2 regions of the Microbacterium sp. A93 genome follow, and region 2 is predicted to be linked to the other one. Evidence: riboswitches for the same ligand, from Rfam matches in the RefSeq annotation. Region 2 holds a riboswitch; the other holds the start of a gene.
What was found. Region 2 has a riboswitch for glycine ahead of gcvT (glycine cleavage system aminomethyltransferase GcvT). Riboswitches for the same ligand answer to the same signal wherever they lie in the genome.

Region 1: linked by a shared signal. The riboswitch ahead of gcvP (aminomethyl-transferring glycine dehydrogenase) and the one ahead of gcvT (glycine cleavage system aminomethyltransferase GcvT) in region 2 are both predicted to bind glycine.

Annotation. Positions count from the first base shown of each region.
Region 1 covers NZ_JBPXMT010000002.1:178,378-193,348, reverse strand. The annotation lists gene ACSU1G_RS05155 (PEP-utilizing enzyme) at 1-312, opposite strand, end outside; gene ACSU1G_RS05150 (IclR family transcriptional regulator) at 440-1,207, shown strand; gene ACSU1G_RS05145 (IclR family transcriptional regulator) at 1,204-1,992, shown strand; gene ACSU1G_RS05140 (PIG-L deacetylase family protein) at 2,016-2,771, opposite strand; gene ACSU1G_RS05135 (SDR family oxidoreductase) at 2,900-3,811, shown strand; gene ACSU1G_RS05130 (TIGR01777 family oxidoreductase) at 3,847-5,403, opposite strand; gene ACSU1G_RS05125 (S-layer homology domain-containing protein) at 5,536-8,037, opposite strand; gene ACSU1G_RS05120 (MFS transporter) at 8,250-9,443, shown strand; glycine riboswitch at 9,667-9,797, shown strand; gene gcvP (aminomethyl-transferring glycine dehydrogenase) at 10,008-12,920, shown strand; gene gcvT (glycine cleavage system aminomethyltransferase GcvT) at 12,943-14,169, shown strand; gene ACSU1G_RS05105 (thermonuclease family protein) at 14,263-14,971, shown strand, end outside.
Region 2 covers NZ_JBPXMT010000019.1:49,424-64,394, reverse strand. The annotation lists gene ACSU1G_RS33390 (ABC transporter permease) at 1-609, opposite strand, end outside; gene ACSU1G_RS33385 (peptide ABC transporter substrate-binding protein) at 686-2,317, opposite strand; gene gcvP (aminomethyl-transferring glycine dehydrogenase) at 2,549-5,377, opposite strand; gene gcvH (glycine cleavage system protein GcvH) at 5,439-5,816, opposite strand; gene gcvT (glycine cleavage system aminomethyltransferase GcvT) at 5,813-6,919, opposite strand; glycine riboswitch at 6,974-7,071, opposite strand; glycine riboswitch at 7,072-7,167, opposite strand; gene ACSU1G_RS33365 (ABC transporter ATP-binding protein) at 7,283-8,116, opposite strand; gene ACSU1G_RS33360 (ABC transporter ATP-binding protein) at 8,113-9,009, opposite strand; gene ACSU1G_RS33355 (ABC transporter permease) at 9,006-10,001, opposite strand; gene ACSU1G_RS33350 (ABC transporter permease) at 9,994-10,989, opposite strand; gene ACSU1G_RS33345 (ABC transporter substrate-binding protein) at 11,036-12,736, opposite strand; gene ACSU1G_RS33340 (NUDIX hydrolase) at 12,974-13,702, shown strand; gene nadA (quinolinate synthase NadA) at 13,699-14,971, shown strand, end outside.

The DNA of each region.
Region 1 (14,971 bases), on a different contig from region 2:
GTAGGTATAGCCGTTGATGACCCGCACGTCCAGGCCCAAGGCCGGCGGCAGGGCGAAGACTCGGGTGTTGGTGACGCCCGTGCCGGTGAAGGACCCGTCGATCACCGCGTGATCGAAGGGGTAGGAGACCTCGGGGAAGTGCAGCGAGTTCCGGAACCAGGTCTTCTGAGAGTCCTCCTCACGGCGGGCCTCGAGGAACAGGTTGTGATAGGAGTACATCTCCTCCCAACCCTCGGCACCCGCCGGCGTCTCGATGCCGTAGGGATCGGGGAAGGTGCGTGCGCTGGCGGGTGCCGCCGGATCGATGGCCATGGTTGCTCCTGAGAACGGATGGGACTTCTCGTGTCTCCACGAGCATGGGCGAAGGTGATGGGGATCACGAGCTTGCTTTCCACTGAGTGAAAAAGGGATCATGGGTCGAGCCCACGGAGGGATACTCATGAGCGCTGCCGGAACGCCGATGCCGGAGGTCGGGAAGACCACCGTCCCCGCCGGGGGCAGCTCCGTGGCGGAGCGTGTCTTCATGGTGCTGCTGGCCTTCGGGCCCCGGCACCGTCTGATGACGCAGTCCGAGATCGCTCGGCGCATTGATCTGCCGGTGGCCACGGTGCATCGGATGCTGCACAAGCTGGAGGACATGGGTGCCGTCGAACGGAACGCCGAGGGGCGCTACGGGATCGGGCCCTTGATGTGGCGAATGGGCATTCTGGCTCCCACCCACGACGTCATCGGGCGGGGCGGGCGTCCCTTACTGATGTCCCTCAGTGCCCGGAGCGCTGCGGACGTGAGGGTGCTCAGCTATTTCGACGAGGCCGCCATGTGCGTGGATGAGATCCACCAGGCTTCCTTGTCCGCAGACTCCGGCCTCGGGGAGATGCACCCGCTGCACGCCAGCGCTGGGGGCATCGCCGTGGCAGCTCAATTGACCTCGGAGGTCCGGCAGCGGCTGCGGTTGACCCGGCCCGTCTACGAGGACCTCGAGCGCTCGGTCGCCCTCGCCGGGAGGCAGCTGCACGTGGAGGTGCACCGACCGGCCACCACCGAGCTGGCCGTGGTACTGGAGGTCACGGACCGCCCGCCCATGGCGCTGCAGATCAGCTTTCCCATGGCGCCCGGAACGGAACGCCGCTCCGTCCAGAGGCTGCCGCTCCTGCGGGAGGCGGCTCGCTCCCTGACCACCATCCTCAACGAAAGGCCCCGGCCATGACCCCACGAGTCAGCGCCGAGGGACTGCCTCCGGCGCCGAAGTCCGTGGTCGCACGGGCCCTGCTGATCCTTGGCCAGTTCAGCGCGACCACGCCGTCCATGACCATCAGCCAGCTGTCGCGCGCCACTGGTCTGCCGGTGGCCACGGTGTTCCGGCTGTTGGGGGAACTCGAGACCGGTCAGTTCGTCCAACGGGCAGGCCATGGCCAGTTCCGACTGGGCAACCGATTGTGGGAGATGGGTCTGCTGACCCCATTGCACGGCCGGCTTCGGGAGACGGCCCTGCCCTTCCTCCTCAACCTCCAGTACAAGACCCGGGAGACGGTCCAGTTCGCCATCCCCAATGGGGATGCCGCCCTGTACATCGAGAAGCTGACGCATGAGGAGGCCGTGCCCCAGCAGAGCCGCATCGGATCGCCCATGCCGTGGCACGGAACCGGGGTCGGCAAGGTGATGCTGGCGTTCGGTGACGACGCCACCCGTGATGAGGTCCTGGGCCAGCCCCTGATCGCACACACGCCTGAGACCCTGGTGGACCCGGATGCCTTGCGCCGCGAACTGCTCGCCATCCGGGAACGCGGGTACTCCACGAGCGCCGGGGAATACGTGGCCGGCTCGACCTCCATTGCCGCGCCGGTGATGGTCCACGGGGTGGTCCTGGCCGCCGTCGGAATCGTCAATTACCGCATGGATGCGGGCCTTGAGCGCTTCAGCGAAGCTCTTCTGCATGCCGCGCACGGTATCTCCCGGCGGCTGGAGGACACGGACGGCCTCGTCGGGCAGTAGTCTCCGCCCGACCGGGGCCTCGGTCAGTCTCCGGAGCCGCCCAGCCCGCCCAGGTCGAAGACCCGGAACACCACCGCGTGGTCCACGCCCGCGCGCACGCCGCCCTCCCGCAGGATCTCGGGGATGAACTCCTCCGGCTTCGGATGACCGGTCACGTGTTTCAGATAGGCCTCGTGGCATTCCAGAGAGGCGACGGCGGCGCCCACCGCCGCGTCGTCCACGGCTGCCGCGTGGGTCGGGCGCTCGTGGCCGGCCACCAGCAGGGCGTCGGTGTGCCACGCCGGAAGGCCTTCCTCCTCGGCCAGCTCGCGGAAGACCCACGGGTTGTCGGCGTCCCGGACGGCGTCCACCACGGCCATCCCCGCGGCCCGGTGGTCGGCCTGGTTCAGCCCGCCATAGGCCTCGAAGTCGAAGTTGGCCGTGACCACCGCATCGGGCCGGACGGTGCGGACCACGCGGGCGATGTCCCGGCGCAGGCTCAGCCCGTACTCGAGCATCCCGTCCGGATGGTCCAGGATCAGCAGGTCCCCCACGCCCACCTCGTCACAGGCGTTGCGCTGTTCGGTGGCCCGCAGCGGCCCGACGACGTCCGGCGGCTCGGCCATGCCGGCCTCTCCCGCGGTCAGCTGCAGGTAGGTGACCTCCACGCCCCGGGCGGTCCAGGCCGCCACGGCCGCCGAGGTGCCGTACTCCATGTCATCCGGATGGGCGACCACGCAGAGCACGCGGGACCAGCCGGCGTCGGGTAGCGGGGCGAGCAGCGGTTCGGTGCCGGTCATTTGTTCTCCCGATCTGAGGGGTGCTGTTCCAACCCAGCGTACGTGGGCCGCGGGCCCCTGTCGGCGGTCCGCCGCTGCCCCTAGGGTGGCAGCAGGAGACCGACACGATCCCACGGACAGAGGACACCATGAACCACGAGGACATGACCCAGGCCGGGCGGCACGCACAGTCCATGGCGGGATCCGACGGCACCATGCCGGCTCAACAGCAGGAGCCGCCCGGGCTGACGGCGCCGATGGACCCGGTGCCGGACCACGGGGAGTCCAGCTGGGTGGGCCGGGGCCGGCTGGAGGGTCTCAAGGCGCTCATCACGGGCGGGGACTCGGGCATCGGCCGGGCCGTGGCGATCGCCTTCGCCCGGGAGGGCGCGGACGTGGCCATCAACTATCTGCCGGAGGAGGCCGAGGACGCCTCGGACACCATCGGCTGGATCGACAAGGCCGGCCGGAACGCCGTGGCCGTGCCCGGGGACCTGCGGGACGAGGACGCCTGCCGGCGCATCGCGGAGGAGGCGGTGGCGGGCCTGGGCGGACTGAACATCCTGGTCAACAACGCCGGATATCACTGGGCGCGCGGCGAATCCGGGCTCGGCGGGCTGCGCACCGAGGACCTGGACCGCGCGGTGAAGACGAATCTCTACGGGACCCTGTGGCTGAGCCGGGCCTGCCTGCCCCACCTGGGCGCGGGGGACAGCATCATCATCACGACGTCGGTCCAGGCCTACCAGCCCTCCGAGACGATGATCGACTACGCCGCCACCAAGGCGGCCCTGAACAACGTGACGGCGAACCTGGCCGGTGAGCTGGGACCACAGGGAATCCGGGTGAACGCGGTGGCCCCGGGGCCGGTGTGGACGCCGCTGCAGCCGGCCACCAAGGAACCGGAGGCGGTGTCCCACATGGGCGCAGACACGCCGTTGGGTCGCATCGGCCAACCGGCTGAACTCGCAGGGGCCTACGTGTTCCTGGCAAGCCCGGCGGAGGCCAGCTTCGTCTCCGGATCGGTGCTCGGCGTGACCGGCGGTCTGCCGGTCTTCTAAGCCGTGGGCGCTCTGAGCCGTCGGTATCAGTACTATCAGCGGCCGAGCAGGTGCTTCAGCGCCGCGGTCAGTTCAGTGTGGCGGAAGGTGTACCCGGAGTCGACGGCACGGTCCGCGCGGGCCTTCTGGTCAGCCTCCACGAGCAGGCGGTTGCCCTCAGAGCCGAGGACCGCGGTGGGGGCGGCCGCCGGCAGGGGCACGGCCGAGGGGCGGCGGAGCACGGTGCCGAGGGTGGCGGCGAAGTCGCGTGACTGCACCGGATGCGGCGCCACTCCGTTGAGGGGCCCCTGGACCTCGCGGCCCAGGGCGGCATGGGCGAAGAGCCCCACGATGTCCTCGATGGAGATCCAGCTCTGCCACGGGTTGCGGTCCCTGCCCGTGCCGAGCGGGCCGCCGGCCCCGAGCAGGAACAGCGGCAGCACCTGCTGGAGGATGCCGCCGGCAGGCGTCAGGACCAGACCGGTGCGGATCATGGCGGTCCGGACCCCGGCTCGCGTGGCCGGTGCCGTGGCCCGCTCCCACTGCTGGCACATCTCGGCCAGGAAGTCGTCACCGGGCTGATCGGTCTCGCGCAGCCCCTGTCCGTCCGGGCCGGCGCCGGCCTCGGCGCCGTAGTAGCCGATCGCCGAGGCGTTGACGAGCGAGCGCTCCCGGCCGTCCTCGGCCAGCTCCGCGAGGGTCCGGGCGAGCAGCCCGGTGGCGGTCAGCCGGGACTGCAGCATCTCCGCCCGGTGAGTTTCGGTCAGTCGCCCCCCGATGGTCTCCCCGGAGAGGTTGACCACGGCGTCGACCTCCCGGAGGGCCTCGGTATCCAGGCGACCGGCTGCCGGATCCCAGGACACGGTGTCCACCGCCGTCGCAGCGGCGGCCCGGGACCCGCCGCGGACCAGCCGGATCACCCGGTGGCCGCCGCCGGTCAACAGCGCGCACAACTGGGTGCCGATCAGCCCGCTGGCCCCGGAGACGGCGATCGTCAACGGGCCGCCGGCGACCTGCCCGTGGTAGCCGGTGTGGAAGTCCAGGTCACCGATCAGTTGCGCGGCCCGGAAGTCGAACTGCCGCTCCAGTTCGTCCTCGAGGCGTTCCTCCGTCCACCGGCCGGCCCGGGACCAGGCGGCACCTTTGCGGCGCAGCACGGCGCCGGCGGGCAGCTCGTACTCGATGTGGTCCACCACCACGCAGCCCGGCGCGCCCTCGGCCGTGTCCGCCTCACCGGGCGCGGCATCCTCGAAGGTGTGCGTGTGGACCCAGGACTTCAGGGGACCGGAGGACATTTCGTCGCGGAACATGTGTCCCGGATCCAGGGCCGTGTGGAGTGAGGTCCACGGGGCCTCGGGGGCGAACCACTGGGGCAGTCGGAAGGGCAACACGGTCTTGGCCAGGCCGGCCGCGGACTCCAGGCCCAGGCCCAAAGAGCCCGGGGCGCCCACGCCCAATCGGGCGACGGAGCCGACGTCGAGCCCCTCCGGTTCCCGGCGGACGGAACCGGCGAACGGCGGCGTCAGGCGGACCAGAGCACCCGGCCTGGAATGCCAGCGAAACACGGTGGAACGGTCGTGGGGGACCAGCGTACGGCGTTCGAAGACGGGCATGTGACCACTCTTCCACACGCTTCCACTGCCCCACACGGACTTCCCCTTCAGGCACAGAGTGACCCCGCCCCCGCCGTGGTGACGGGGTGGGGTCACTCTGTGCCTGGTGGTCAGTCGGTGATCAATCGGTGGTCAGTCGGTGGTGGTGAGGTCGTACTGGTACATGACCTTGGCGACCTCCCCGCGGTTGATGGGGGTGAACGGGCGGTAGTCCCCGTCGGTGTAGCCGTTGACCAGTCCCTCGGAGGCGGCCCAGGCGATCGCCTCGTAGTGGGTGCTGGAGGTCGGCACGTCTTCGAACGCCGACTCTTTCGGGGCCGTGAAGTCCTCTGGGCCCGCCGCCCGGTAGAGGAACGTCACGAACTCCGAGCGGGTCACGTCCCGGCCCGGGCGGAAGGTGCCGTCCGTGTAACCGGTCGTGACCTCGTGGGCGTCGTCGGCGGCCCAGGCGATCGGGGTGAAGTGCGGGGCACCGACCGGCACGTCCGGGAAGACTGCCACCGCCGGGTCCGCGGTGTAGTCCGGGGCCAGGTACCGCTGCAGGAAGGCCACCGACTCACCGCGGGTGATCTCCTGGCCCTTGCGGTAGGTGCCGTCGGCGTAACCGGTCGTCACGCCCTCGGTCTGCATCCACCGCACCGGGGCGTAGTACACGGACCCCGGCAGGTTGTCCGAGAAGTCCTCCGGGGCGGGGGCGGGGGCGTCGGCACCGTCCCGATCCGTGGTGAAGGTGACCACGTCGTCATAGACCCGGCGTTCGGTGCCCACCAGGTTGTACTCGCTGTCCAGCTCCGGGAAGACATAGACCGGGGTCAGGGTGACCTCGGTGCCTTCGGCCACGTGCTTCAGGTCGATCTGCAGGTGGCCGTAGTGCAGGCCCCCGTCCTCGAGCTGGAGCACACCGTCGCGCTCCACCCACGTCTCGGGTTCATCGGCGGCGGCCGTCCACTCGGAGGAGCTGTTGAAGCGCAGTGGCTCGTAGACGCCGTCCTCGTTCTGCGCGAGCTGCTCGCCGCGCAGGCCGTCGGCGGCCACACCCACGTCGAAGGAGTGGAAGCCCTGCCCGTCTCCGTCGGCGTCCACCCAGGACCGCTCGAACATCTCGTCATGGCCGGAGATCACGGCGGAGACGCCGTAGTCCTCGAACATCGGGGTGTAGGCGCGCATGGCGGTGCCAGACTGGTTGTCCGGGTGCTCGTGGTTCGGCGGGGTGCCATGGACCCCGTTGGAGTAGGCGGCGTGGTGGAACTGGACCAGGACCACCTGGTCCCTCTCCCGGGCGTCCGCCAGCTGCTCCTCGGCCCAAGCCCACTGCTCCGTGCCCTCATTGAAGTTGGGCAGGTCCACGTCCTCGTCGTTGCTGCCCGGGAAGACGTCTTTGAACGCCTCTGTGTAGGTCTCCATGGTGAACATGCCCTGGGTGTCCGTGGAGAGGTTCTCATCGGTCAGGTTCGAGTCGTCGCCGGAGAACACCTCGCCGGATAGCTCGCCGGTGCGGGTGTCCTCATCCGGGAGGCCGTTGGTGGAATCGAGGGACAGGATCGTCACCGGTCCGTAGTCGGTCCGGTAGTAGGAGCCGCGGTACTGCGCGTTCTCCGGATCCGCTCCGGCACCGGTCCGTTCGAAGTAGGAGTGGTACTTGTTGCGGGAGATCACGGCGGGGGACTGGTCCTCGGCCGTGCCGTAGCCCCCGTTGATGGAGGCGAAGGTCTCCCAGTTGCCCAGGGCGGTCAGCAGCGGGACGCGGGAGGCCAGATCACCGTGCTCGCCGGCGAAGTAGCCGAAGAACTCGTCCCACCCCGGCTGGTACCCGCCGCCCTGGGCCAGGTCCCCGGCTACCAGCATGAGGTCCGGCTCGGCGGCCTCGATGTGCTTGAGGTTCTCCTGCAGCGCGGTGTCCTGGTCCAGCGGGTAGTTCAGGGTGAAGGCGCCGTAGCGGGTGGCGTGGCCGAACTTCTCATCCCAGGCGGAACCTTCTCCGGGCCGATCCAGGGAGTCCTCGGTGTAGCCGTTGACGGGGGACTGCTCCCACTCCCGGTGCTCCGTCCGGCCGTAGGGCTCGGTCTCGGTGTCGGAGAAGGCCACGATGCGCAGCTCGTCCCAGTCCGCCCCGGGGCCCGTGGTGACGGTGGACTCGTGGGTCTGAGAGCCCTGTGTGACCGCATAGTCCACGGTGAGGCCGGGCTCCAGGTTCGGGATGGTCACCCGGTGCTTGTAGTTGTCCGCGCCCTTGAGCCAGGAGCCCTGCTCCAGCCCGTCGATATCCTGGGCCAGTTCCGCCTCGGTGTAGCCGAGCAACGGCTGATGCTCCGGCTCCGAGGTCAGCGTCATATCGGGGGAGTCCTCGCCGGGGTAGCGCACCACCACGGTGCCCGGCTCCTCGGTCTCCGAGAACCAGACCAGGTCCGCGGACTCGTCTGAGGGCTCCATGATGTACGGCAGTACACGGAATCCGCTTCCCGATGACTGCGTGGACTGCGTGGCGGTGACAGCCGTGGCATCCTGCGCTGTGGCAACCGGGGTGGTGGCGCCGGCCGGGGTGACGGCCACGGTGCCGACCAGCACGGCGGCGGCCAGGAGGCCGAGGCCGACACGGCGGACCGGACGGTGGGGAGGGTGGGCGCGGAGATGCATGGGTTCCTCTGCGGTGGTGCGGGCGGGCGGGTGACCACGCCAGTGTCTCGTCCACAGGCGACGAGAGGGTGGCCGCCGGGTGTCCGGCAGGCGGCCGCCGGGCGCAAGGTGACGACGCCAGGTCACGACGGTGGGGGTGCCGTCACTTTGCGCCTGAGGGCTGAGGGCTAAGGGCTGAGGGCTGAGGGGCGCGGAGTGCCTAGGGTGAGGGGGTGACTACCGAGACGACGTCCTCCCGGGGCCCCACGGGACTGATGGGCCTGTTGTGGATCGCAGTGTGGGGCTTCTCCGGATTCTTCCTCAGCTACTCGACCATGGTGCCGATCGGCCTCGCCCGTGGTCTGAGTGCCGTGACCGGCGGCACCCTGTTGACGGTCATGATGCTCAGCGTGATCGTGGTGCAGCCGGCGGCGCCCGTCCTGCGGCAACGCTGGGGTCCGCGCCGGACCGTCGGGACGTCCCTGCTGCTGATGGCCGCCGGGCACGGGGCGAGCCTGGTCATCCCCCATCCCGTGGCGGCACTGCTGGTGACCGGACTGGCCGTCGGATGCGGTTTCGGGATCCTCGTGGTGGTGGCGACGGCGGCCGTCCCCCTGGTCTCGCAGCCCGGCCGGGCGGGCCGGGCCCTGGGGCAGTTCGGTGCGGCGACCTCCGGTGCCGCCGCCGTGGGCGCCCCGTTGGGCCTGTGGTTCAGCGGGGTGGTGCCGTTGGAGAACTTCCGTCTCGCGGCCGCCGTCTGCGTGCTGCTCGCGTTCGTCACCCTGCGGGGGATCCCGGACCGGGTCGCGGGCGCCACCGCCCCCAGCGCCAGCACCGCGGAAGGCGAAGCGGGGCAGGGGGGTGCGGCCCGCGCGTCGGGCACGGGTTCCGAACCGGCGGCCACGGGGTGGTGGGCCGCACTGGGACCGGTGCTGCTGCCGTTCCTGGTCAGCATGGCCGCCTACGGCCTGGTGATTGCCTTCGGACCGGGCGGAGACACCGCACACCCGGCCGTGTTCATCGCGACCATGCAGGCGGCCTCCGTGGCGGGGCGCTGGGTCTCCGGATCACTGACGGACCGGCTCGATCCCACGGCGGTCTACACGGCCGGGATCGCGATGACGGCGGCTGGCCTGGTGGCCGTGGCCCTGACGGAGCCGCCGTGGCTGTTGGCCGCCTGCCTGGTGCTGATGGGTGTGGGGATCGGCACCGTGCAATCGGCCAGCCTGGTCATGGCCTTCGCCCGGGCCGGCAGCCACGGTCAGGCCAGCGTCGGTTGGAACATGAGCTTCGACACCGGCCTGGGCCTGGCGGGGGTGTTCGGCGGGGTGGGGTTCACCTACCTCGGGTCCGGGATCACCTTCGCCGGGGTGGCCGGCCTGATCCTGCTCGCGGGGATCCCGCTCTGGCTCAGTCGAGCCCGATGAGGATCCGGGCCGCTCGGTGTCGTCTCATGACGAGGCCGGTCAACCAGAGGACCAGTCCGGGCCAGCCCCAGGACAGCGCCAGTCACCACCCCACGCCCACGTCAGCCGGCCTTCTGGTGTCCAGCGCCGGATTCTGGGACGGGCCCCCGGCACCCCGGCCGTCATCGAAACCCCTGCCCGGCGGCGGGATCTGTCCGGTTGTGCCAGACTGGGCGCACGTCAGGCACCCCGCGCGGGAGAGCGCCGTGACCCGTCGTCGGTCGGCCGGAAGGTCCGCCGCGGTACGGGATCACAGCCGCCGAAGGAGCAATTTCTCCCCGAGAATCTCTCAGGCCCCGGTACCGCGCAGGGCATGGCGACTCTGGAAAGCTCCGCGGGGCCAGCGGCCCCCGGACACCGACGGTGCAAGCACGTATCCTCCAGATACGGGCGGAATCTCTCAGGTCCATGACAGAGCGGGGAGGTACCGATCCGTGCCCACCGCGCCCTGGAGGAGACCCCATGAACGCCAGCTACGCCCCCGACGCCACCACGCCGACGCCCACGCAGACCGTCCCGCCGGCCATGAGCCAGCGCCACGAGCCGCGGGACACGGCCTCAGCACCGTTCACCAGCCGTCACATCGGCCCCCGCCCCTCGGACGCCGAGCACATGCTCTCCGTGCTGGGCTTCGACTCCCTCGCGGATCTGGTGGACGCCGCCGTCCCGGCGGACATCCGCCAGGACACCCCGCTGAACCTGCCCCCGGCCCTGACCGAGGCCGCCGTCCTGGAGGACCTGCGGGCGATCGCGAACCGCAACATCGTCAAGACCCAGATGATCGGGCAGGGCTTCTTCGACACGGTGACCCCGCCCGTGGTGCTGCGCAAGGTGCTCGAGAACCCGGCCTGGTACACCGCCTACACCCCCTACCAGCCGGAGATCTCCCAGGGCCGTCTGGAGGCCCTGCTGAACTTCCAGACCATGGTCTCCGACCTCACGGGGCTGGAGATCGCCAACGCCTCCATGCTGGACGAGGCCTCCGCCACGGCCGAGGCCGTACTGCTGATGCACCGCGCCAACAAGAAGTCCGCCAGGACGGCGTCAGGCGGCATCACCCTGCTGGACGCCGACCTCTACCCGCAGACCCGCGCGGTCATCGAGGGCAGGGCCCGGGCTCTGGACCTGGACGTGCGCACCGCCGACCTCACCTCCGGCCTGCCCGCCGAACTCTCCGCTGAGCTGGAGGAGAGGGGCCTGTGCGGCATCGTGCTGCAACAGCCCGGAGACTCCGGGCGGATCCACGACCACACGGCGGTCATCGCGCAGGCCAAGGAGCATGGCGCGATGGTGACGATCGCCGCCGACCTGCTCTCCCTGGCCCTCATCACCCCTCCGGGCGAGCAGGGCGCGGACATCGCCGTCGGCACCACCCAGCGCTTCGGCGTCCCGCTGTTCTTCGGCGGGCCCCACGCCGCCTACATGGCCGTGCCCAAAGGCCTCGAACGTCAGCTGCCCGGCCGCCTGGTGGGTGTCTCCCAAGATGCCGCCGGCCGCCCGGCCTACCGCCTGGCCCTGCAGACCCGCGAGCAGCACATCCGCCGTGAGAAGGCCACGTCCAACATCTGCACCGCCCAGGCACTGCTGGCCATCACGGCCTCCATGTTCGCCGTCTATCACGGCCCGGAGGGCGTGAGAGCGATCGCCGAGCACGCCCACCGCCAGGCCTCCCGCCTGGCCGCCGCCCTGGAGTCCTCCGGGTTCACGCTCACCCAGGACGCGTTCTTCGACACGGTCCAGGTCTCCGTGCCGTCCCTGGCCCGCACCGTGGTCACCGCCGCGGAGGCGGCCGGGGTCAACCTGCGCCTCGTGGACGTCGGGACCGTTGGCATCTCCTGTGACGAGACCACCACGGACGAGGACCTCGTGGCCGTGCTCTCGGCCTTCGGCGCCCCGAGCCAGTCCTTGGACGCCGGCGGCGCGCAGGCCGGCAGTCACCCCCAGAAGGACGACGCCGGCCGGTCGGCCTCGGCGCGTATCCCCGCCTCCCAGCGGCGCAGCAGCGCGTTCATGACCCACCCGGTGTTCAACACCTACAAGTCCGAGACCCAGATGCTGCGCTACCTCAAGCGCCTCTCCGGCTACGACCTGGCTCTGGACCGCACCATGATCCCGCTGGGTTCGTGCACCATGAAGCTCAACGCCACCGCGGAGATGGAGTCCATCTCCTGGCCCGAGTTCTGCTCCATCCACCCCTTCGCACCGGACCACCAGACCGAGGGATGGCGCTTCCTGCTGGGCGACCTCGAGGAGAAGCTGGCCGAGATCACCGGATACGCGGCGGTCTCCGTCCAACCCAACGCCGGTTCGCAGGGTGAATATGCGGGCCTGCTCGCGATCCGCCGCTATCACCTGGACCAGGGTGAGGGCGAGCGGGACGTCTGCCTGATCCCCGCCTCCGCCCACGGCACCAACGCCGCCTCGGCGGTGCTCGCCGGACTGAAGGTCGTGGTGGTGGCCACCGCATCGGACGGCACCATCGACTCGGAGGACCTCGCCGCCAAGATCGAGGCGAACGACGGCCGGGTCGCGGCCATCATGATCACCTACCCCTCCACGCACGGCGTCTATGACGCGGACGTGCGGGAGGTCTGCCGCACGGTCCACGAGGCCGGCGGCCAGGTCTACATCGACGGCGCGAACCTCAACGCCCTCGTCGGCCTCGCGCAGCCGGGCCAGTTCGGCGGGGACGTCTCCCACCTGAACCTGCACAAGACCTTCTGCATCCCCCACGGCGGCGGCGGCCCGGGGGTGGGCCCCGTGGCCGTGGCCGAGCACCTGGCGCCCTACCTGCCCAGCGCCGAGCGGCCGATCACCTCAGCTCCCTACGGCTCGGCCGGCGTCATGCCGATCTCCTGGGCGTACCTGTACCTGATGGGCGCCGAGGGGCTCACGGACGCCACCCGCCACGCGCTGCTGAGCGCCAACTACGTGGCCAAGCGGCTCGGGGACAAGTTCCCCATCCTCTACACGGGCGAGACCGGGCTCGTGGCCCACGAGTGCATCCTGGACCTGCGCGAGCTCACCGCGACGTCCGGTGTCACCGCGGAGGACGTCTGCAAAAGGTTGATCGACTACGGCTTTCACGCCCCGACGCTGGCGTTCCCGGTGGCGGGAACGCTCATGGTGGAGCCGACCGAGTCCGAGGACCTGGCCGAGATCGAGCGCTTCATCGACGCCATGGTCTCCATCCACGCCGAGATGGAGGCCACCACGCCCGACACCCTGGATGCCTCCGTGCTGCGCAACGCCCCCCACACGGCCGAGGTGCTCACTGCGGACGAGTGGGACCGTCAGTACCCGCGCTCGCAGGCGGCGTACCCGGTGGACTCGCTGCGCCGGGACAAGTACTTCGCCCCGGTGGGACGCATCGACGGCGCGTGGGGGGACCGCAACCTGTTCTGCTCCTGCCCGCCGATCGAGTCCTTCGAGAACTAAGCCCGAACTGAGGATGCAGCACATGCCTGAGAACAACAATCCGAACACCACCCCGCTGCACGGGGTCCATGTGGAGGCCGGCGCCTCCTTCACGGACTTCGGCGGCTGGCAGATGCCCCTGAAGTACGGCTCGGAGCTGGCGGAGCACCAAGCCGTGCGCACCTCCGCCGGGCTCTTCGACCTCTCCCACATGGGGGAGATCCGGGTGACGGGCGCTCAGGCCGCCGAGGCACTGGACTACGCCCTCACCGCCCGGATCTCCGCGGTGGAACCGGGGCAGGCCAAGTACTCCCTGATCTGCACCGAGGCCGGGACCGTCCTGGATGACCTGATCGTCTACCGGCTGGATGACGGCCGTGAGGCCGAATCAGGCGATGCAGGGCGTGAGTACCTGGTGGTTCCCAACGCCGGCAACGCCTCCGCGGTGGCCTCCGCGCTGACCGAGCGTGCGGCGGACTTCGCGGCCACCGTGCGCAACGAGTCCTCGCAGACCGCCCTGATCGCCCTGCAGGGCCCGGAGGCCGCACGCATCCTCTCCGCGGTGCTGCCCGAGGGGGAGGCGGCCGAACTGGAGGGGCTGGCGTACTACGCCGCGCGCCCGGCCACCGTCCAGACCGGTGCCGAGGCCGGCCACGGTGGTGACGTCACCGTCCTGCTGGCTCGCACCGGTTACACGGGGGAGGACGGCTTTGAGCTGATCATCGGCCCCGTGGCAGACCGCGGCGTGCTGTCCACGGAGGCCGAGGCCGTCTGGAACGCACTGCGCGGAGCCGCTGACTCGGTGGGCGCGGAGCTGCTGCCGTGCGGGCTGGCCTGCCGGGACTCGCTGCGGCTGGAGGCCGGGATGCCGCTCTACGGCAATGAACTGGGCCTGGGTCACCTGCCCAGTGAGTCCGGGGCCGGGATGGCCGTCCCGCTGAAGTCCAAGGAGGCGGACTTCGTGGGCCGGGACGCCCTGCTCGCCGCCCGCGAGGCCGGAACCGGTGTCACCACCGGCCAGCGGATCGTGGCACTGCAGGGCGGTGGACGCCGGGCGGCCCGTGCCGGCTACCCCGTGCTCGACGCCGAGGGGCAGCGGATCGGCGAGGTCACCTCCGGCATCCCCAGCCCGACCCTGGGCTATCCGATCGCCCTGGCCCGGGTGGACGTCGGCTTCCGGGAGATCGGCACCGAACTGACGGTTGACCTGCGCGGCAAGGCCGAGCCGTTCACCGTGGTGCGGAGCCCCTTCTACCGCCGGGCGGAATAGCAAGGGCCCCCGGGTCCGCTTGCTAGACTTTCCGGAGCCTGCGGGCCCGCCTGATCCCTCGCCGCACCGGCCTCACTCCACTGCAGGAAGACCATGACAGAACAGCAGACTGCCCGACGGTTCCCCGTCCTGGCCATCATCGCGTTCGTTGTGGTGGCCGCACTCTTGCTGACGCTGGCCGTCCTGAGCACCATCAAGGGGGTCCGCACCGCTGCCGCCGTGGGCAGCGTGGTGCGGGTCCAGGATGGCCAGACCCTCGTGGTGAACCATGACGGTACCGAGGAGACCGTGACGCTTGCCGGGGTGCTGGCGCCGTTGCCGGCAGCCGAGGGGCAGGACCCCACGGTGGAGAATTGCCTCGCCGACGAGTCCATGACGAACCTGGCGGCAATCCTCGAACCGGGGGACTCCGTGCGGCTGGAGTATCCGGACGGGTCCGACGGGCCCAACGGCACCCGGCTGGCCATGGTCCATCATGACGGCCAGATCACCAACACCCAGCAGGTCGAGGCAGGGCTGGCCGTTCCGCTGCGCGAACAGCCGGTGGAGCAGCTCGGCAGCGATCTGCGGGAGGCGCAGAAGACCGCTCGCACGGAGGAGTCCGGCCTGTACTCCCCGGCGGAGACCTGCACCCTGGCCGGGCAGATCGCCCCCGCCGTGAACGTCCTCCAGGACCTGCAGGAGGATCGGCCCACCACCTCCGAGGCGGCAGTCGCCCAGATCGAGACGGTCGAGGCCGCCGTGGAACAGGGCATCACCGCCGAGAAGGTCTTCGCCACCATCGACCCGGAGGGCGGGTCCC
Region 2 (14,971 bases):
ACTGAGCGTCTCGATCGTCGAGGCGCGCGTGAGCCGCATGCTCGTGGCGTAGACGCTGAATCCCAGTACGAGCGCCGGCAGCCACAGGTCACCCCAGTCGTTGCGTGCGCCCACCGTGGGTCTGAACCAGCCGAGTTGCACCGCGAGAAAATACTGCGCAAGGAACGCGAGGACGAAGATCGGCACGGCGATGAAGATGAGCGCGAGGACAAGCATCGAGTTGTCGAAGATGCCGCCCTTACCCAGAGCGGAGAACAGGCCGATCACGATGGCCAGAATGAACGCGATGCCGATCGCCATCACAGCGAGCCGCAGCGTCACAGGGAATGTGCGGACGAGAGTCTCGATCACCGGCTGGCCGGAGAAGCTCACGCCGAAGTCGAGACGGAAGATCCCGCCGATGTAAAAGAAGTACTGCACGATGAACGGCTGATCGAGGTGATACTGCGCGCGCAGCCGCTCAAGAAGAGCCGGATTGGGCTGGCGGTCTCCGAACAGCGCGGCAATGGGATCGCCGGGCATCGCAAAGACCATGAAATAGATCAGCAGGGTGGCGCCGAGGAACACCGGAATCGCCTGCAGGATCCGTTTGAGGATATAAAGAGCCACCCTCAACCTCCCTTCGGGTACGGGCACAAAGCGACGAGGCGATGGTGGTGCACCACCGCCTCGTCGTTTGTCGGTGTCAGCCGATCTTGGTTATCTGCTCGTACAGCGGCACCGAGTTCCAGCCGAACTCGACGTTCTCCACCGTTTCGGAGTAGCCGCCGACGACGTTGGAGTACCACAGCGGCAACGCCGGGAGATCCTGCAGCAGCACTTCCTGCGCCTGCTGGAAGAGGGCGTTCGCCTCGTCGGCATCCGTTGCCGAAATACCCTCGGCCAGCAACGTGTCGAACTCCTCACTGGAATAGTCGCCATCGTTGGAGCCAGCGTTAGTCGCGTAAAGCGGCCCGAGGAAGTTGTACAGACCCGGGTAGTCAGCCTGCCAGCCGGTGCGGAACGCGGTCTGAATCGTGCGGTCGGTGATCAGCGCACGCGCTTCGGCGAAGGTCGGGTACGGAGCACCCGACGCTTCGATGCCGAGCGTGTTCTTGATCGAGTTGACGGTCGCATCGACCCAGGCCTGGTGACCGCCATCGGCGTTGTACGCGATCTGGAATTCCCCGGTCCACGGGCTGATTGCGTCAGCCTCGGCCCACAGTTCTGCGGCCCTCTCAGGGTTGAATTCCAGCACCTCGGCGCCTGCGAGCGAATCGGACCAGCCGTCGATGACCGGCGAGGTGAAGTCGCTGGCCGGCGTGCGTGTGCCCTGGAAGATCACGTCAGTGATCTCTGCGCGGTTGATCGCCATGGACAGCGCCTGACGACGCAGGTTACCCTCTTCGCCGCCGAAGTGCTCAAGGCGATCGGGGATCGTGAAGGACTGGAAGATCGCTGCCGGCTGGTTCACCGCGCGATCGCCGAGGTCAGATTCGAACGTCTCGAATGCGGAGTCCGGGATGGCGTCGAGAACGTCAAGCTCACCTGCGAGGAGGTCAGCGTACGCGGCATCCTGCGTGGCGTAGAACACGATGTTCAAGCCGCCGTTGGCCGGGGTGCGCGGGCCGTCGTAGTCGGGGTTCACGACGAGATCGATCCCGACGTCATGCTGCCACGCGCCTTCACCGTCGGGCATGTAGGGACCGTTGCCGATCGGATTCTCGCCGAACGCATCGAGGTCTTCGAAGGCAACATCGGGTAGCGGGTAGTAAGCCGAGTAGCCCAGGCGCTGCGCGAAGTCGGAAGCTGGCTTGTTCAACGCGATGGTGAAGGTGTAGTCGTCGACCTGCTCCAGGCCGGTCAGCTCAGAGTCCTCGTCGTAGCTGAAGCCTTCGATGTCCTCGAAGAAGTAGCTGGAGAGGTGTTCGTTCGACGCAAGCGCGCCCTGGTTCCATGCATTAATGAAGTTGTCGGCGGTGACCTCTTCGCCATCAGTGAAGGTAAGCCCTTCGCGGATCTTGACGGTGAGGTGCTGTGGGTCGTCGGTCGTGATCTCCTCGGCGACGTCATTGAACACCGAGCCGTCGGCCGCGTAGCCGATGAGCCCCGCGAACATGGCGTCGAGGATCTTGCCGCCACCGGTCTCATTCGTATTGGTCGGAATAAGCGGGTTCTGCGGCTCGGAGCCGTTGACCGAGATGATGGCTGCGGTGTCGCCGTCGGCGGTGTCGCCGGTATCGGTGTCCCCGCCGCCGCCGCTTGCGCAGCCAGCCAGCGCCGTAACGCTCGCCGCGAGTAGCCCCGCGCCTGCGAGGGTGATCTTGTTTCGCTTCATTGCGAGTCCTCCTGTGGACAGTTACAGGCGTGTTCTGCATCGAACCCGCCCCGTTGTTCCGAGGCTAACCCCGGGAGCAACTGAACGATAGGTCTGTTAATCAATCGTTACTGAACGATCGGACAGAAATTAAATGTCGTAGGGGCGTAGGCTCCACGAAACGACAAAACCACGCCGAGACGCACCCTTTTCGGGTGCGTGTCGGCGTGGTTTTGCGGTCTCGCGCCAGGGCTAGGCAAACGCCTCCACCGGAGGGCAGGAGCACACCAGATTGCGGTCGCCGTACGCCTGGTCGATGCGGCGCACCGGAGGCCAGTACTTGCCTGCCACCAGCGTGGGCAGCGGGTATGCGGCATCCTCCCGCGTGTACGCGTGGTTCCACTCCCCCGCGATCAGCGACACCGCGGTGTGCGGCGCATGCACAAGCGGGTTGTCGTCCGCGGGCCAGCGGCCCGCCGCCACGGCATCCGCCTCGGCCTTGATCAGGATCATCGCCTCGATGAATCGATCGATCTCCCCGAGGTCCTCCGACTCCGTGGGCTCGACCATCAGCGTGCCAGGAACCGGGAATGACATCGTCGGCGCGTGGAAGCCGTAGTCGATGAGGCGCTTGGCCACATCGTCCACGGTGACTCCGGTGGCTTCCTTGAGCGGACGAAGATCCAGGATGCACTCGTGCGCGACGCGACCACTCTCACCCGTGTACAGCACCGGGTAGTGCTCGCCCAGACGCGCGGCGATGTAGTTCGCCGACAACACGGCAGCAGCTGTCGCATCGCGCAGACCCGCAGCGCCCATCATCCGCACATAGGACCATGAGATCGGCAGAATCCCGGCCGAGCCATAGGGCGCAGCGGAAACCGGACCGCCCGCGAACTCGTATCCGCCTGCGTGCGTCGTGCGCTGTGCGAGCGGATGCGATGGCAGGTGCGGCGCGAGATGCGCCTTCGCTGCCACTGGACCGATGCCGGGGCCACCACCACCGTGCGGGATCGCGAACGTCTTGTGCAGGTTCAGGTGCGAGACGTCGCCCCCGAGGTCACCGAATCGTGCATAGCCGAGCAGTGCGTTGAGGTTCGCGCCGTCGACGTACACCTGTCCACCAGCGTCGTGCACGGCAGACGTGATCTCGACGACGTCCTGCTCGTACACACCGTGCGTGGACGGGTAGGTGATCATGAGCGCCGCGATCGATTCGGCGTTGGCCGCGATCTTCGCGCGCAGATCATCCAGGTCGACGTTGCCGAGCTCATCGCAGGCAACGACGACGACCTTCATACCGGCGAGCACAGCGGATGCCGCGTTCGTGCCGTGCGCGGACGAAGGGATCAGGCATACTGTGCGGTGCTCGTCGCCGTTAGCCAGGTGGTAGCCGCGGATCGCGAGGAGCCCGGCGAGCTCCCCCTGCGAGCCGGCGTTCGGCTGCAGCGACACCGCGTCGTAACCAGTGACCTCAGCGAGCCAGCCCTCGAGCTGATCGATCATCTCGAGGTAGCCCTCGACGTCGGATGCCGGAGCGAACGGGTGGATGCCGGCGAACTCCGGCCACGTGATCGCCGCCATTTCGGTGGCGGCATTGAGCTTCATCGTGCATGAACCCAGCGGGATCATGCCGCGATCGAGCGCATAGTCGCGGTCGGCGAGGCTTTTCAGATACCGCATCATCGCTGTCTCGCTGCGATGAGCATGGAAGACGGGATGCGTGAGATATTCGTCGGTGCGGTGGAGAGCCTCTGGCAATGCGCCCGCAGATCCGGCACTGAAAGTGCCGAACACACGCTGCTCCTTGCCGCCGAACAGCAGCGCGGTGCGGTGCAGATCGGTGTAGTCGGTTGTCTCGTCGACCGAGATGCCGATGGTGTCTGCATCAACCTGCCGCAGCAGAATGCCGAACTCCTCGTGCGCACGCGCAACGAGCTCGGCCGCCGTACCGTGAACACGCACCTGCAGGGTGTCGAAGAACGACTCGTGGACGATGTCCGCACCGGCCTCGGCGAGCCAGTCGCGTAGGAGCACCGCCTTCGATGCCGCCTCTGAGGCGATCGCTCGCAGCCCATCGGGGCCGTGATAAACGGCGTACATCGCCGCCATGACGGCCAGCAGCACCTGCGCGGTGCAGATGTTGCTCGTCGCCTTCTCACGCCGAATGTGCTGCTCGCGCGTCTGCAGCGAGAGGCGATACGCGGGCTTGCCATCGGCATCCACCGAGACGCCGACGAGGCGCCCGGGGAGCTGACGCTCGAGCCCCGCGCGCACAGCCATGTAGCCAGCGTGCGGGCCACCGAAGCTCATCGGCACGCCGAAGCGCTGCGTGGTGCCGACGGCGACATCCGCACCGAGAGTTCCTGGGGAGGTAATGAGGGTGAGTGCCAGCAGATCGGCGGCGACAACCGCGAGGCCGCCCGCGACGTGGGCAGCATCGATCACCGCGGATGGATCCCAGACGAGACCGGATGCCGCGGGATACTGCACGAACACGCCGAAAAGCTCCTCCGGCAGCGCTTCACCGCCGGAAAGATCACGCTCGACCAGTTCGATGCCGAGCGCGGCAGCGCGGGTCTCGAGCAGCGCCTTGGTCTGCGGGAAGGCATCCGCGTCGACCACAAACACGTGGGACTTCACCTTCGAGGCACGCCGCGCCAGCAGCATCCCCTCGGCGACAGCCGTCGATTCGTCGAGCATCGACGCGTTCGCCGTCGACAACCCGGTGAGGTCGGCGACCATCGTCTGGAAGTTGATCAGCGCTTCCAAACGCCCCTGCGAGATCTCCGGCTGGTACGGCGTGTAGGCCGTGTACCAAGACGGGTTCTCCAGGACGTTGCGCTGGATCACGCTCGGGGTGAGCGTGCCGTAGTAGCCGAGGCCGATCATCGAGCGGTTCACGCGATTACGGGAGGCGAAGCCACGCAACTCGGCGAGCGCTTCGGCCTCTGTGGCAGCCGGCGGGATCACCGACGTCCCTGAGGCAGAGGTGTAGATCGACGCAGGCACGGCGCTGCGCATCAGCGTCTCGAGAGAGGAGGAGGCATCGGAGGTATCGACGCCGAGAGCTTCCAGCATGGTGCGCTGGGTCTCGGCGGTCGTTCCGATATGGCGATCGGCGAAAGTGGTCACTGCGAAATCAACCCTCGGTCAGGGCGACGTATGCATCACGATCGAGCAGCGCGTCAGCGGCGCCATCGGTGATCGAGATCTTGATGAGCCAGCCACCTTCGAAAGGCTCTGCGTTCACGAGCGACGGGTCATCTACGACGGCGTCGTTGATCTCGGTGACGGTGCCGACCAATGGTGCGTATAGCTCGCCGACCGATTTGGTCGACTCGATCTCGCCAACGACCGTGCCGGCGGTGAGCTCGGTGCCGACCGCGGGGAGCTCGACGAACACGACATCGCCGAGCTTGTCTGCGGCGTAGTCGGTGATGCCGATGGTGGCGACACCATCAGAGATGGAGAGCCACTCGTGCTCCTCGGTGTACTTCAGCGTGTTGAGATCAGTCATTTCTTCCTCCGGTAGAAAGGCAGGGCGGTCACAGTTGCGGGGATCTTCGTCCCCCGCACATCAAGGAACACGGTGGATCCCGCTTCAGTAAAAGTGGGATCGATATAGGCCATCGCGATCGGGTGGCCAAGAGTGGGGCTGAGCGCACCGCTGGTGATCTCGCCGAGGACCGTGCCGTCTTCGGCGACAACGTCATAACCGGCGCGGCCGGCACGTTTGCCCTCGGCTGCGAGGCCGACGAGCACCCGTGCACCCTCGGCGGGCGCTGCCTCCGACTTACCGACGAACGAGTCCTTGTCGGATGCCACGACGCGGCCGAGGCCGGCCTGCGCAGGCTTGATTTCACGCGAGAGCTCGTGCCCGTACAGCGGCATACCTGCCTCGAGACGAAGCGTGTCGCGGGCGGCAAGTCCGGCAGGAACGAGGCCGTGCGTCGCTCCGGCGGTGAGTACGGCATCCCAGACTACGGCGGCGTCTTCGCTGCGCACGAGCAGCTCGAAGCCGTCTTCACCGGTGTAACCCGTGCGCGCGATGAGCACCGGCTGACCGTTGTAGCGCGCGGAGGCCCAGGCGTAGTACTTCTGCTCGACCCACGGGATGCTGACCTCTGTGATGCCTTCGGTCGCAGCGACGATCGCCTCAGCGGCCGGCCCCTGCACTGCCAGCAGTGCATAGTCGTCGGAGACATCCGCAACAGCCGCGTCGAAGTCGTTGGCCCGCTCGGCGAGCGCTGCGGCGACGGCATCCCGGTTTCCGGCGTTGGAGATGATCAGGAAGCTGTCGTCACCGAGCCGATAGACGATCACGTCATCGATGATGCCGCCGGTCTCGGCGAGCAACAGCGAGTACTTCGCCTTACCGATGACCATGGTCGACAGACGCCCGGCGAGCGCGAAGTCCAGATATGCCGCAGCATCCGCGCCATCGACGGTGAACTCGGCCATATGCGAGATGTCGAAGAGACCGGCTGCCTGGCGCACCGCGTGGTGCTCGGCAAGGTCGGAGGTGTAGCGCACTGGCATCTGCCAGCCACCGAAATCGGTGAAGGATGCGCCGAGCGACTCGTGTCGCTCGCGAAGAGGGGTGAAGCGGGCCTCAGCCATGGAGTTCTCCCGGATGGATCGGAAGGATGCCGTACGGAATGCACGGTATCCGAGAACTCCCCCTCTGTCATAGGCCTGAGAGTTTCACCGCCTGCAGAGCGCAGGAAGCTTTCACCGTCGGCGGATGCGTGAGCATCACTTTTCAGAGCGGCCTGACCGGCGCGGTACGCGTTACCTGAGAGATTGGCGGGGAGGCTTGCTCCTTCGGTGCTCGGCCGAATACACCGAGGCTCTCCCGCACAGGTCATGGGGCCTGTCTTCAGTTGTGCCTCCCATCCTACCCGTTGCGAGCGGGCGCTCGTGGCTCACAGTTTGCGTGAAACAGAGCCACGCGCGCCCACTCGCAACCTTGGGAGGGAAAAACTAGAGGGCGAGCTCGGCTCGCACCTCGTCGCGGAGGCGGCCGAAGTTCTCGGGCTCGGGGGCCGCACCCAGCAGCGTCTTCGTGTAGTCGTGCTGCGGGTTCAGGATCACCTCATCGGAGGGGCCCCGTTCGACGATGTCGCCGCGATACATGACGAGAATCTCGTCACTGAAGTGCCGAGCGGTCGCCAGATCGTGCGTGATGTAGAGCACACCAAGTTGCGATTCGCGCTGCAGATCGGCGAGCAGATTCAACACACCGAGGCGGATGGACACGTCAAGCATCGACACAGGCTCATCCGCCACGATGAAGCGCGCGCCAGGCGCGAGGGCACGGGCGATCGCGACCCGCTGGCGCTGACCGCCGGAGAGCTCGTGCGGACGACGCTCCGCATAGCTCTCCGCCGGCGTCAACTGCACCCGCTCGAGCAAGTCCAACGCGCGTGCGCGCACCTGCGCCGCCGACAGCTCACGGTGATGGATCCGCAGCGGCCGCTCCAGGTGGTGGATGATCGTGTGGAACGGGTTGAGAGACGCGAACGGATCTTGGAAGACCATCTGCACGTCAGAACGATAGCGGGCCAGCTCCCGCCCGTGCGTGCCGCTGGGCCGGCCATCCATCAGGATCTCCCCGGATGTCGGTGTCTCCAGCTTCATCAGCATCCGCGCGATCGTGGACTTTCCGCTGCCGGATTCCCCGACGAGGGCGACAGTCTTGCCTGGCTCCAGCGTGAAGGAGACGTCCTTCACCGCGTGCAGGGTCGTCGTCTTGAAACCGGAGCGGAGCCGGAAGTCTTTGGTCAGGTTCCGCGCTTCGAGAGAATAGTTGCTCATCGTTGCACCTCCGTGATGATGGATGCCGAGGCTGAATTGTCGACGGACCCAGTGACCGCCCCCGACCGCACGAACCCGCCGCGCTCGCCGCGCAGACTCGGAAAGCTGGAGAGCAGCTTCTTCGTGTACTCGTGCTGCGGTGTGCGGAAGATCTCCTCCGCCGTCCCCTGTTCGACGATCTCGCCCTGCAACATCACCGCGATCCGGTCACTGATCTCGATGAGCATCGGCAAATCGTGGGTGATGAAGATCACTGCGAAACCGAGTCGTTCACGCAGCCGCATGATCTCTCGGATGATGCCTCGCTGCACGACCACATCAAGCGCGGTGGTCGGCTCGTCCATGATCATCACCTGCGGATCCAGTGCCAGCGCCATCGCGATCATCACGCGCTGGCGCATTCCGCCGGACAGCTCGTGCGGGAAGCTCGTCAGACGTGCGGGGTCCACACCGACGAGTCGCAGCAGCTCCTCCGACCGCTCGGTCTTCGCACGGCGACTCATGCCTGGACGGTGCGTGTCGAAGATGTCGAAGAGCTGCGCCTTCACGCTGATCACCGGGTTGAGCGAGTTCATCGCCCCCTGGAACACCATCGAGATCTTGTCCCAACGGAACGCGCGCAGCTGTTCGTCCTCCAGTCCTACGATGTCGATGTCGGTACCGGATCGATCATGGAAGGTGATCTCCCCGCTCGTCAACAGCGCCGGAGCCTTCAGGAGCCGATTCAGCCCATAAGCGAGGGTGGTCTTGCCGCAGCCGGACTCTCCCGCGAGACCCAGGATCTCGCCGCGGTGCAGGGTGAGCGAGACGTTACGCACGGCCTTGACCGGCGGATCTACCTCGTACTCGATGGATACGTTGTGTGCAGTCAGAACTGCTTCGGGGGCGGTCACGCGGTGACTCCCTTCGTCTTTGCTACCTTGCGCACGCGTCGAGCAGCATCTGGGGCGTTGCGTAGCTTCGGGTTGATGATCTCGTCGATGGAGAAGTTGATGAGCGACAGCCCGCAGCCGAGCAACGCGATCAGGATGCCCGGTGGGATGAACCACCACCATGCTCCGGTGCCCAATGCTTGCCCGGACTGGGCGTCGTTAAGGATCGTGCCCCACGTGATCGAGTCCGTAGCACCGAGTCCGAGGTAGGAGAGCCCGGCCTCACCGAGGATCGCGAAGATGATCGCGAAGAGGAATTGTGCCGCCAGCAGCGGCAGCAGGTTCGGCATGATCTCCACCAGGATGACGCGGATCGACCGTTCGCCGGCGACCTTGGATGCGTAGACATAGTCGCGGCTGCGCAGCGAACGCGCCTGCGTGCGCAGCACCACCGCGGAGCCCGCCCACGAGGTAATGCCCAGCACACCGGCAACCAGCAACCAGCTGCGGGTGTCGAAATAGGTGGCGATCACCATCACCAGCGGAAGTCCGGGGATGACGAGCATGATGTTCGTGACGAGGGAGAGCACCTCGTCTTTCCACCCGCCGAGGTAGCCGGCGAGGATGCCGAAGAAGATCGACAGCACGACGGCGATGCCACCAGCGACGATGCCGATCAACAGCGAACCCTGTGTGCCATGTGCCAGCTGTGCGAGCACGTCGTAGCCGAGCTTCGAGGTGCCCAGCAGGTGCTCCATGTTCGGTGGCTCGAGTGCCGGGTTCTTGGAGTTGCGTGGACTCTGCGTGAGCATCGGCCCCAGGATTCCGAAGAGGACGATGCCGACCACCAGCACAATACCGATGACGAGCTTGATCGATGGCCGCGGCAGCATCGCACGGAATCCGCCGCGGGTGCGCCGCTGTGTGACGAGCACGGAGGTATCAGGCGCGGACGATGCCACCGTGCCGGTGATAGGGCCGCCCTCGACCTCAGAAAGTCGGGTTTCAGACATTGTGACGAGCCCTCGGGTCGATGAAGCCGTAAACGAGGTCCATGATGAAGTTCGCCGCGAGAACGGCGATCGTGATCACCAGGAACACACCCTGCATGAGCGCATAGTCGCTGTTCTGCACTGCTTGGAACATGAGCTTGCCGATGCCAGGGTAGGTGAACACCTGTTCCATCACGATGGAACCGGCGACGACGAAGCCGAGCGTGATCGCGAACCCGGCGATCGAAGGAATCGCCGCGTTACGTGCGGCGTAAGCAGTGAGGATACGACGGGGACGCAGCCCCTTGGCCTCAGCTGTAGTGACATAGTCCTCGGCGAGGGTGGAGACCATCATGTTGCGCATGCCGAACAGCCAACCGCCCACTGAGCTCAGCACGATGGTGAGCGCCGGCAGGATGGCGTGCGCCACGGCATCCGAGAAGAATGCCCACGTCCATTCCGGTCCGCCCGGAAAATCGAAGACGTTGTAGCCGCCGAAGATCGGGAAGACCCCCATGCCGACGGAGAACACCGACACGAGCACCAGCGCGAGCCAGAAGTACGGAATCGACTGCAGGATCGTTGTGGCAGGAATGATGTGATCCACCCAGGTGCCGCGCTTCCAGCCGACCCAGGCCCCCAGCCCGATGCCGAGCACGAACGAGATGAACGTGGCGACGCCCACCAGGATGACCGTCCACGGGAGCGCTGCGCCGATGAGTTCGGCAACAGGGGCCGGATACTTGGTGACAGAGACCCCCAGATCGCCCTGGAACATCCGACCCCAGTAGCCGATGTATTGCTCCCACAGCGGCGAATCATCCGAGCCGAGCAGCAGCTTGATGTTGCGGATCGTGGTTTCGGAGACCTCGCCGCCCGCACGCTGGATCTTCGCGATCATGATGTCGGCAGGGTTGCCAGGCATCATGCGCGGAAGCAGGAAGTTGAGTGAGATCGTGACCCACAGCGTGATCGCGTAGAACCCGATCCTTCTGGCATAGAACTTCATGTACTCGACTTCCTGCTTCCTTGCATTGTCGGGGGACGGTCAGTGATTAACCGACCGGCTCCAGGTGCTGCAGGATGTAGCCCGCGGCGATCGAACCCCAGGACGGCGGGAAGGCGTACAGGTTTTCTTCTGTGGGCCAGCCCGTGAAGTCCTTCGTGTTGTAGAAGGTCTGCGTCGCGTTGATAACCAACGGAATGTACGGCAGATCGCGGACGATCTCGGTCTGGATCGTGGCGTAGAGGTCGAGCTTCGTCGCCTCGTCGTTTGTCGCGCTCGCCGCCATGATCGCCTCGTCGACGACAGGGTTGTTGTAGCGGCTGAAGTTCCAGCGTCCGACGGGCACTTCTTCGCCCACGGCCCCGGTGGATCCGGCTTCGACCCCGCCAACCCAGTCGCGGTACATCTGGTACGGGTCTGCGACGGACGTGCCGATCATGCCGCCGACGATCAGCTCGAAGGCACCGGTCTGGCGCGAGTCGGAGAATTCCTGCCACTGCACGGTGGAGGCGTTGATCTTGATACCCGCATCAGCTGCTTGCTCGGTGATCAGCTTGGCTGCGTCGTTGTAGTCGGTCCAGCCGTCGACCGAGGTGAGTGTCATCTCGATCGGGACGCCGTCCTTGCCGTAGAAGCCGTCCGCGTCCTTCGTGTAGCCGGCTGCCTCGAGGATGGATCCGGCCTCGGCGACGTCGGCCTCCTGCGGGCTGACCTCGTTGGCGGGGTCAGCGACCCACTTCGCGTCGCGCGGCAGCAGGGCGTACGTCGGCGACATGTCACCGGTGAGTCCGACGAATGCCTTGTCCTTGATGGTCGCGCGGTCGATGGCGACGTTGAGCGCCTGTCGGACAGCCACGTCGGTCTGCGCGCCAGTACAGCCGAGGTCGGCGTTCGCGCAGGTGTAGAGAACCGTGGGGTCTTGAGGGGTGTTGATCCAGTCGATCTTCCCATTCGCGGTGACCGAGTCGGGGTTCGGGATGAACATTCCCGCCCAGTCCAACTCGCCGGCGGCGAGGAGATCCTGCGCCGTCTGGTTGTTGTCGACAGCGATGTACTGCACCGTCTTGACGGCGGGCACTCCGGCATCGCGGAAGTTCTCGTTGGCGACGAGGATGTATGACTCACTGGTCACGCTGTCAACGACGTACGCGCCCGATCCGACTGGTTCCTCATTCGCGAAGCTCGCGAAGTCGTCCACCTCGCTCCAGATATGTTCCGGGAGAATCCAGGTGCCGCCGAGCCGCTGGAACTCGGTGGTGTACTGCGCCGAGTCATACGTCAGCACGACTGTGGTGTCGTCAGTGGCCTCAGCAGATACGAGACCGCTGCCCTCGGGGTTGTTGCCCTCGTAGCTGTAGGTGAAGGCGACGTCCGCTGCGGTGAGCGGCTCGCCATCGCTCCACTTCAGATCGGGCTTGATCTTGATGGTGATCACGGTGCCGTCTTCGTTGTACTCGTACGAGTCGCCGATCATACCGGTGGGGTCTTCGGCTGCTGTCTTGTTGAAGAAGAACAGCGGCTCATAGATCGGGCCCAGTGCACCGTGGAGCACTGTCGGAGCGAACACGTTGAAGTTCGCGGTGATCGGCGTCTGACTTCCGGCCCATACGCGCAGCGTACGGTCGCCATCACCACCGCTGTCACCGCCCTCGTCTCCCCCGCCGCCGCTGCAGGCGGTGAGGCCCATAGCCAGGACGGACACACCCGCGATCGCGGCGAGCACGACACGGCGCTTTCCATTGCGAATCATTGTTATTCCTCTCGGTGCTTCATTGCTTGGAGGGACTGCTCATCATTTACGACATAACCCCTCGAAGGGGTTTGTTAGGACAGTAACCTAACAAACCCATCCGGGGGTAACAAGTGTCTTTCCGATACCTCGATGTAACGATTTGGGATCGCGGGCAACACGCCTCTCCGTCATCGAGCGACTTTTCTTCACCTTCGGGTCACGAAGACACTAAGATCGATGACGGAGGTTAAAGTCATGACGACCAAAACTCAAGAATCCGGCATTCGCGTCGCAGTGTCGACGGTGATTCTGACGCTGAGACGCGCTCCCGGAGACGAGTTTCCTTCGCTTGCGCTGCCTCTCGTGCTGCGTACACGCGATCCACATCAGGAGAAATGGGCGTTGCCAGGTGGATGGCTCGAACCGGACGAGAGCCCCGAGGATGCCGCGGCGCGCACCCTGCACGAGACCACCGGTCTCTCCCCCAGCTACCTCGAGCAGCTCTACGCCTTCGGCGCGGTGGACCGTTCTCCGAGCCGCGTCGTATCGATCGTCTACTGGGCGCTGCTGCGCTCCGACGAGGTCGATGCGCAGAGCGCCGCGCACGTGGCATCCGGTCTCGCACCAGAGAATGTGCAGTCCTTTGATGCCGCGACCCTCCCCGCCCTCGCGTTCGATCACACCCAGATCGTCGACTACGCCCTATGGCGCCTACGCAACAAGGTCGGTTACAGCCGGGTAGCGCATGGATTTCTGCCGCCGACGTTCACCCTTGCCGATCTGCGCGAGGCCTACGAGGCGATTCTCGGCAAGCGGCTGGACCCGGCCAACTTCCGCCGTCAGGTAGAGACGTCAGGCACACTCCTGCCGACCGACGAGTTCCGCACCGGCAGCCACCGTCCCGCCCGCCTGTACCGCTACAACGACGCCGTCGAGCTCGCCGATCGTGGCCCGCTCGCCGTGGAAGAGAAGAGGACCCGATGACCCTTCTGCCGTTCCCGCAGATCACCGATGCATCCGTGGATCACCTGATCCAATCGATCGTCGATCCCGCAAATGACACCGGCACCGATGCCACGTGCAGCACAGATCTCGCAGAAGGCCCGTGGACGTTCGACAGCAGCCCTGGCTACGGCCCCGGGTCGTCTATGGGCGATGTGATCCCCACCGGGGCACCACGCCAGGGCGAACTGCCCACCGCGTACCGCGAGGCGAGCGAGGAAGCTCTCGATGCGCGCATCCGCGCGGCGAAGGCCACACTCGGCGAGCGCGTCGTCGTCCTCGGACACTTCTACCAGCGCGAAGAGGTCGTGCAGCACGCTGACTACGTCGGCGACTCCTTCCAGCTCGCGAATGCCGCGCTGGCACGCCCGGAGGTCGAGGCGATCGTATTCTGCGGCGTGCACTTCATGGCCGAGACCGCCGATCTGCTTTCCACACCCGATCAGGCGGTGATCCTGCCGAATCTCGCCGCGGGATGCTCGATGGCTGACATGGCCGACATCGACCAGGTAGAGGATTGCTGGGAACAACTCGCAGATGTGCTCGGCGATCTCGACGCGGTCGATGAAGAGGGCCGCGTGCCGGTGATCCCCGTGACCTATATGAACTCCTCGGCGGCGATCAAGGGTTTCGTTGGCCGCCACGGCGGAATCGTGTGCACCTCATCGAACGCCGAGACTGTGCTGGAGTGGGCGTTCGAACGCGGACAGCGCGTGCTGTTCTTCCCCGATCAGCATCTCGGACGCAACACAGCCAAGGCGATGGGAGTGCCGCTCGAACAGATGCCGATGTGGAATCCGCGCCGGCCCCTGGGCGGATCATCCGCTTCGCAACTGGCCGATTCGAAGGCCATTCTGTGGCACGGCTTCTGCTCTGTGCACCGCCGCTTCACGGTCGACCAGATCGATCAGGCGCGCATCGAGCATCCTGGCGTACGCGTGATCGTGCACCCGGAGTGCCCGATGGAGGTTGTGGATGCCGCGGACGAGGCCGGTTCCACCGATTACATCCGTCGCGCGATCGACGGGGCCACCGAGCCGAGCACTTTCGCGATCGGCACTGAGATCAACCTCGTGCGTCGGCTCGCCGCACAGTACCCGCAGCACGAGATCTTCTGCCTTGATCCCGTCGTCTGCCCATGCTCGACGATGTACCGAATCCATCCCGGATACCTCGCCTGGGTGCTGGAGGAACTGGTCGCCGGGCGCACTCCGAATCGCATCCAGGTCGCCGCCGACGTGGCGGCCCCTG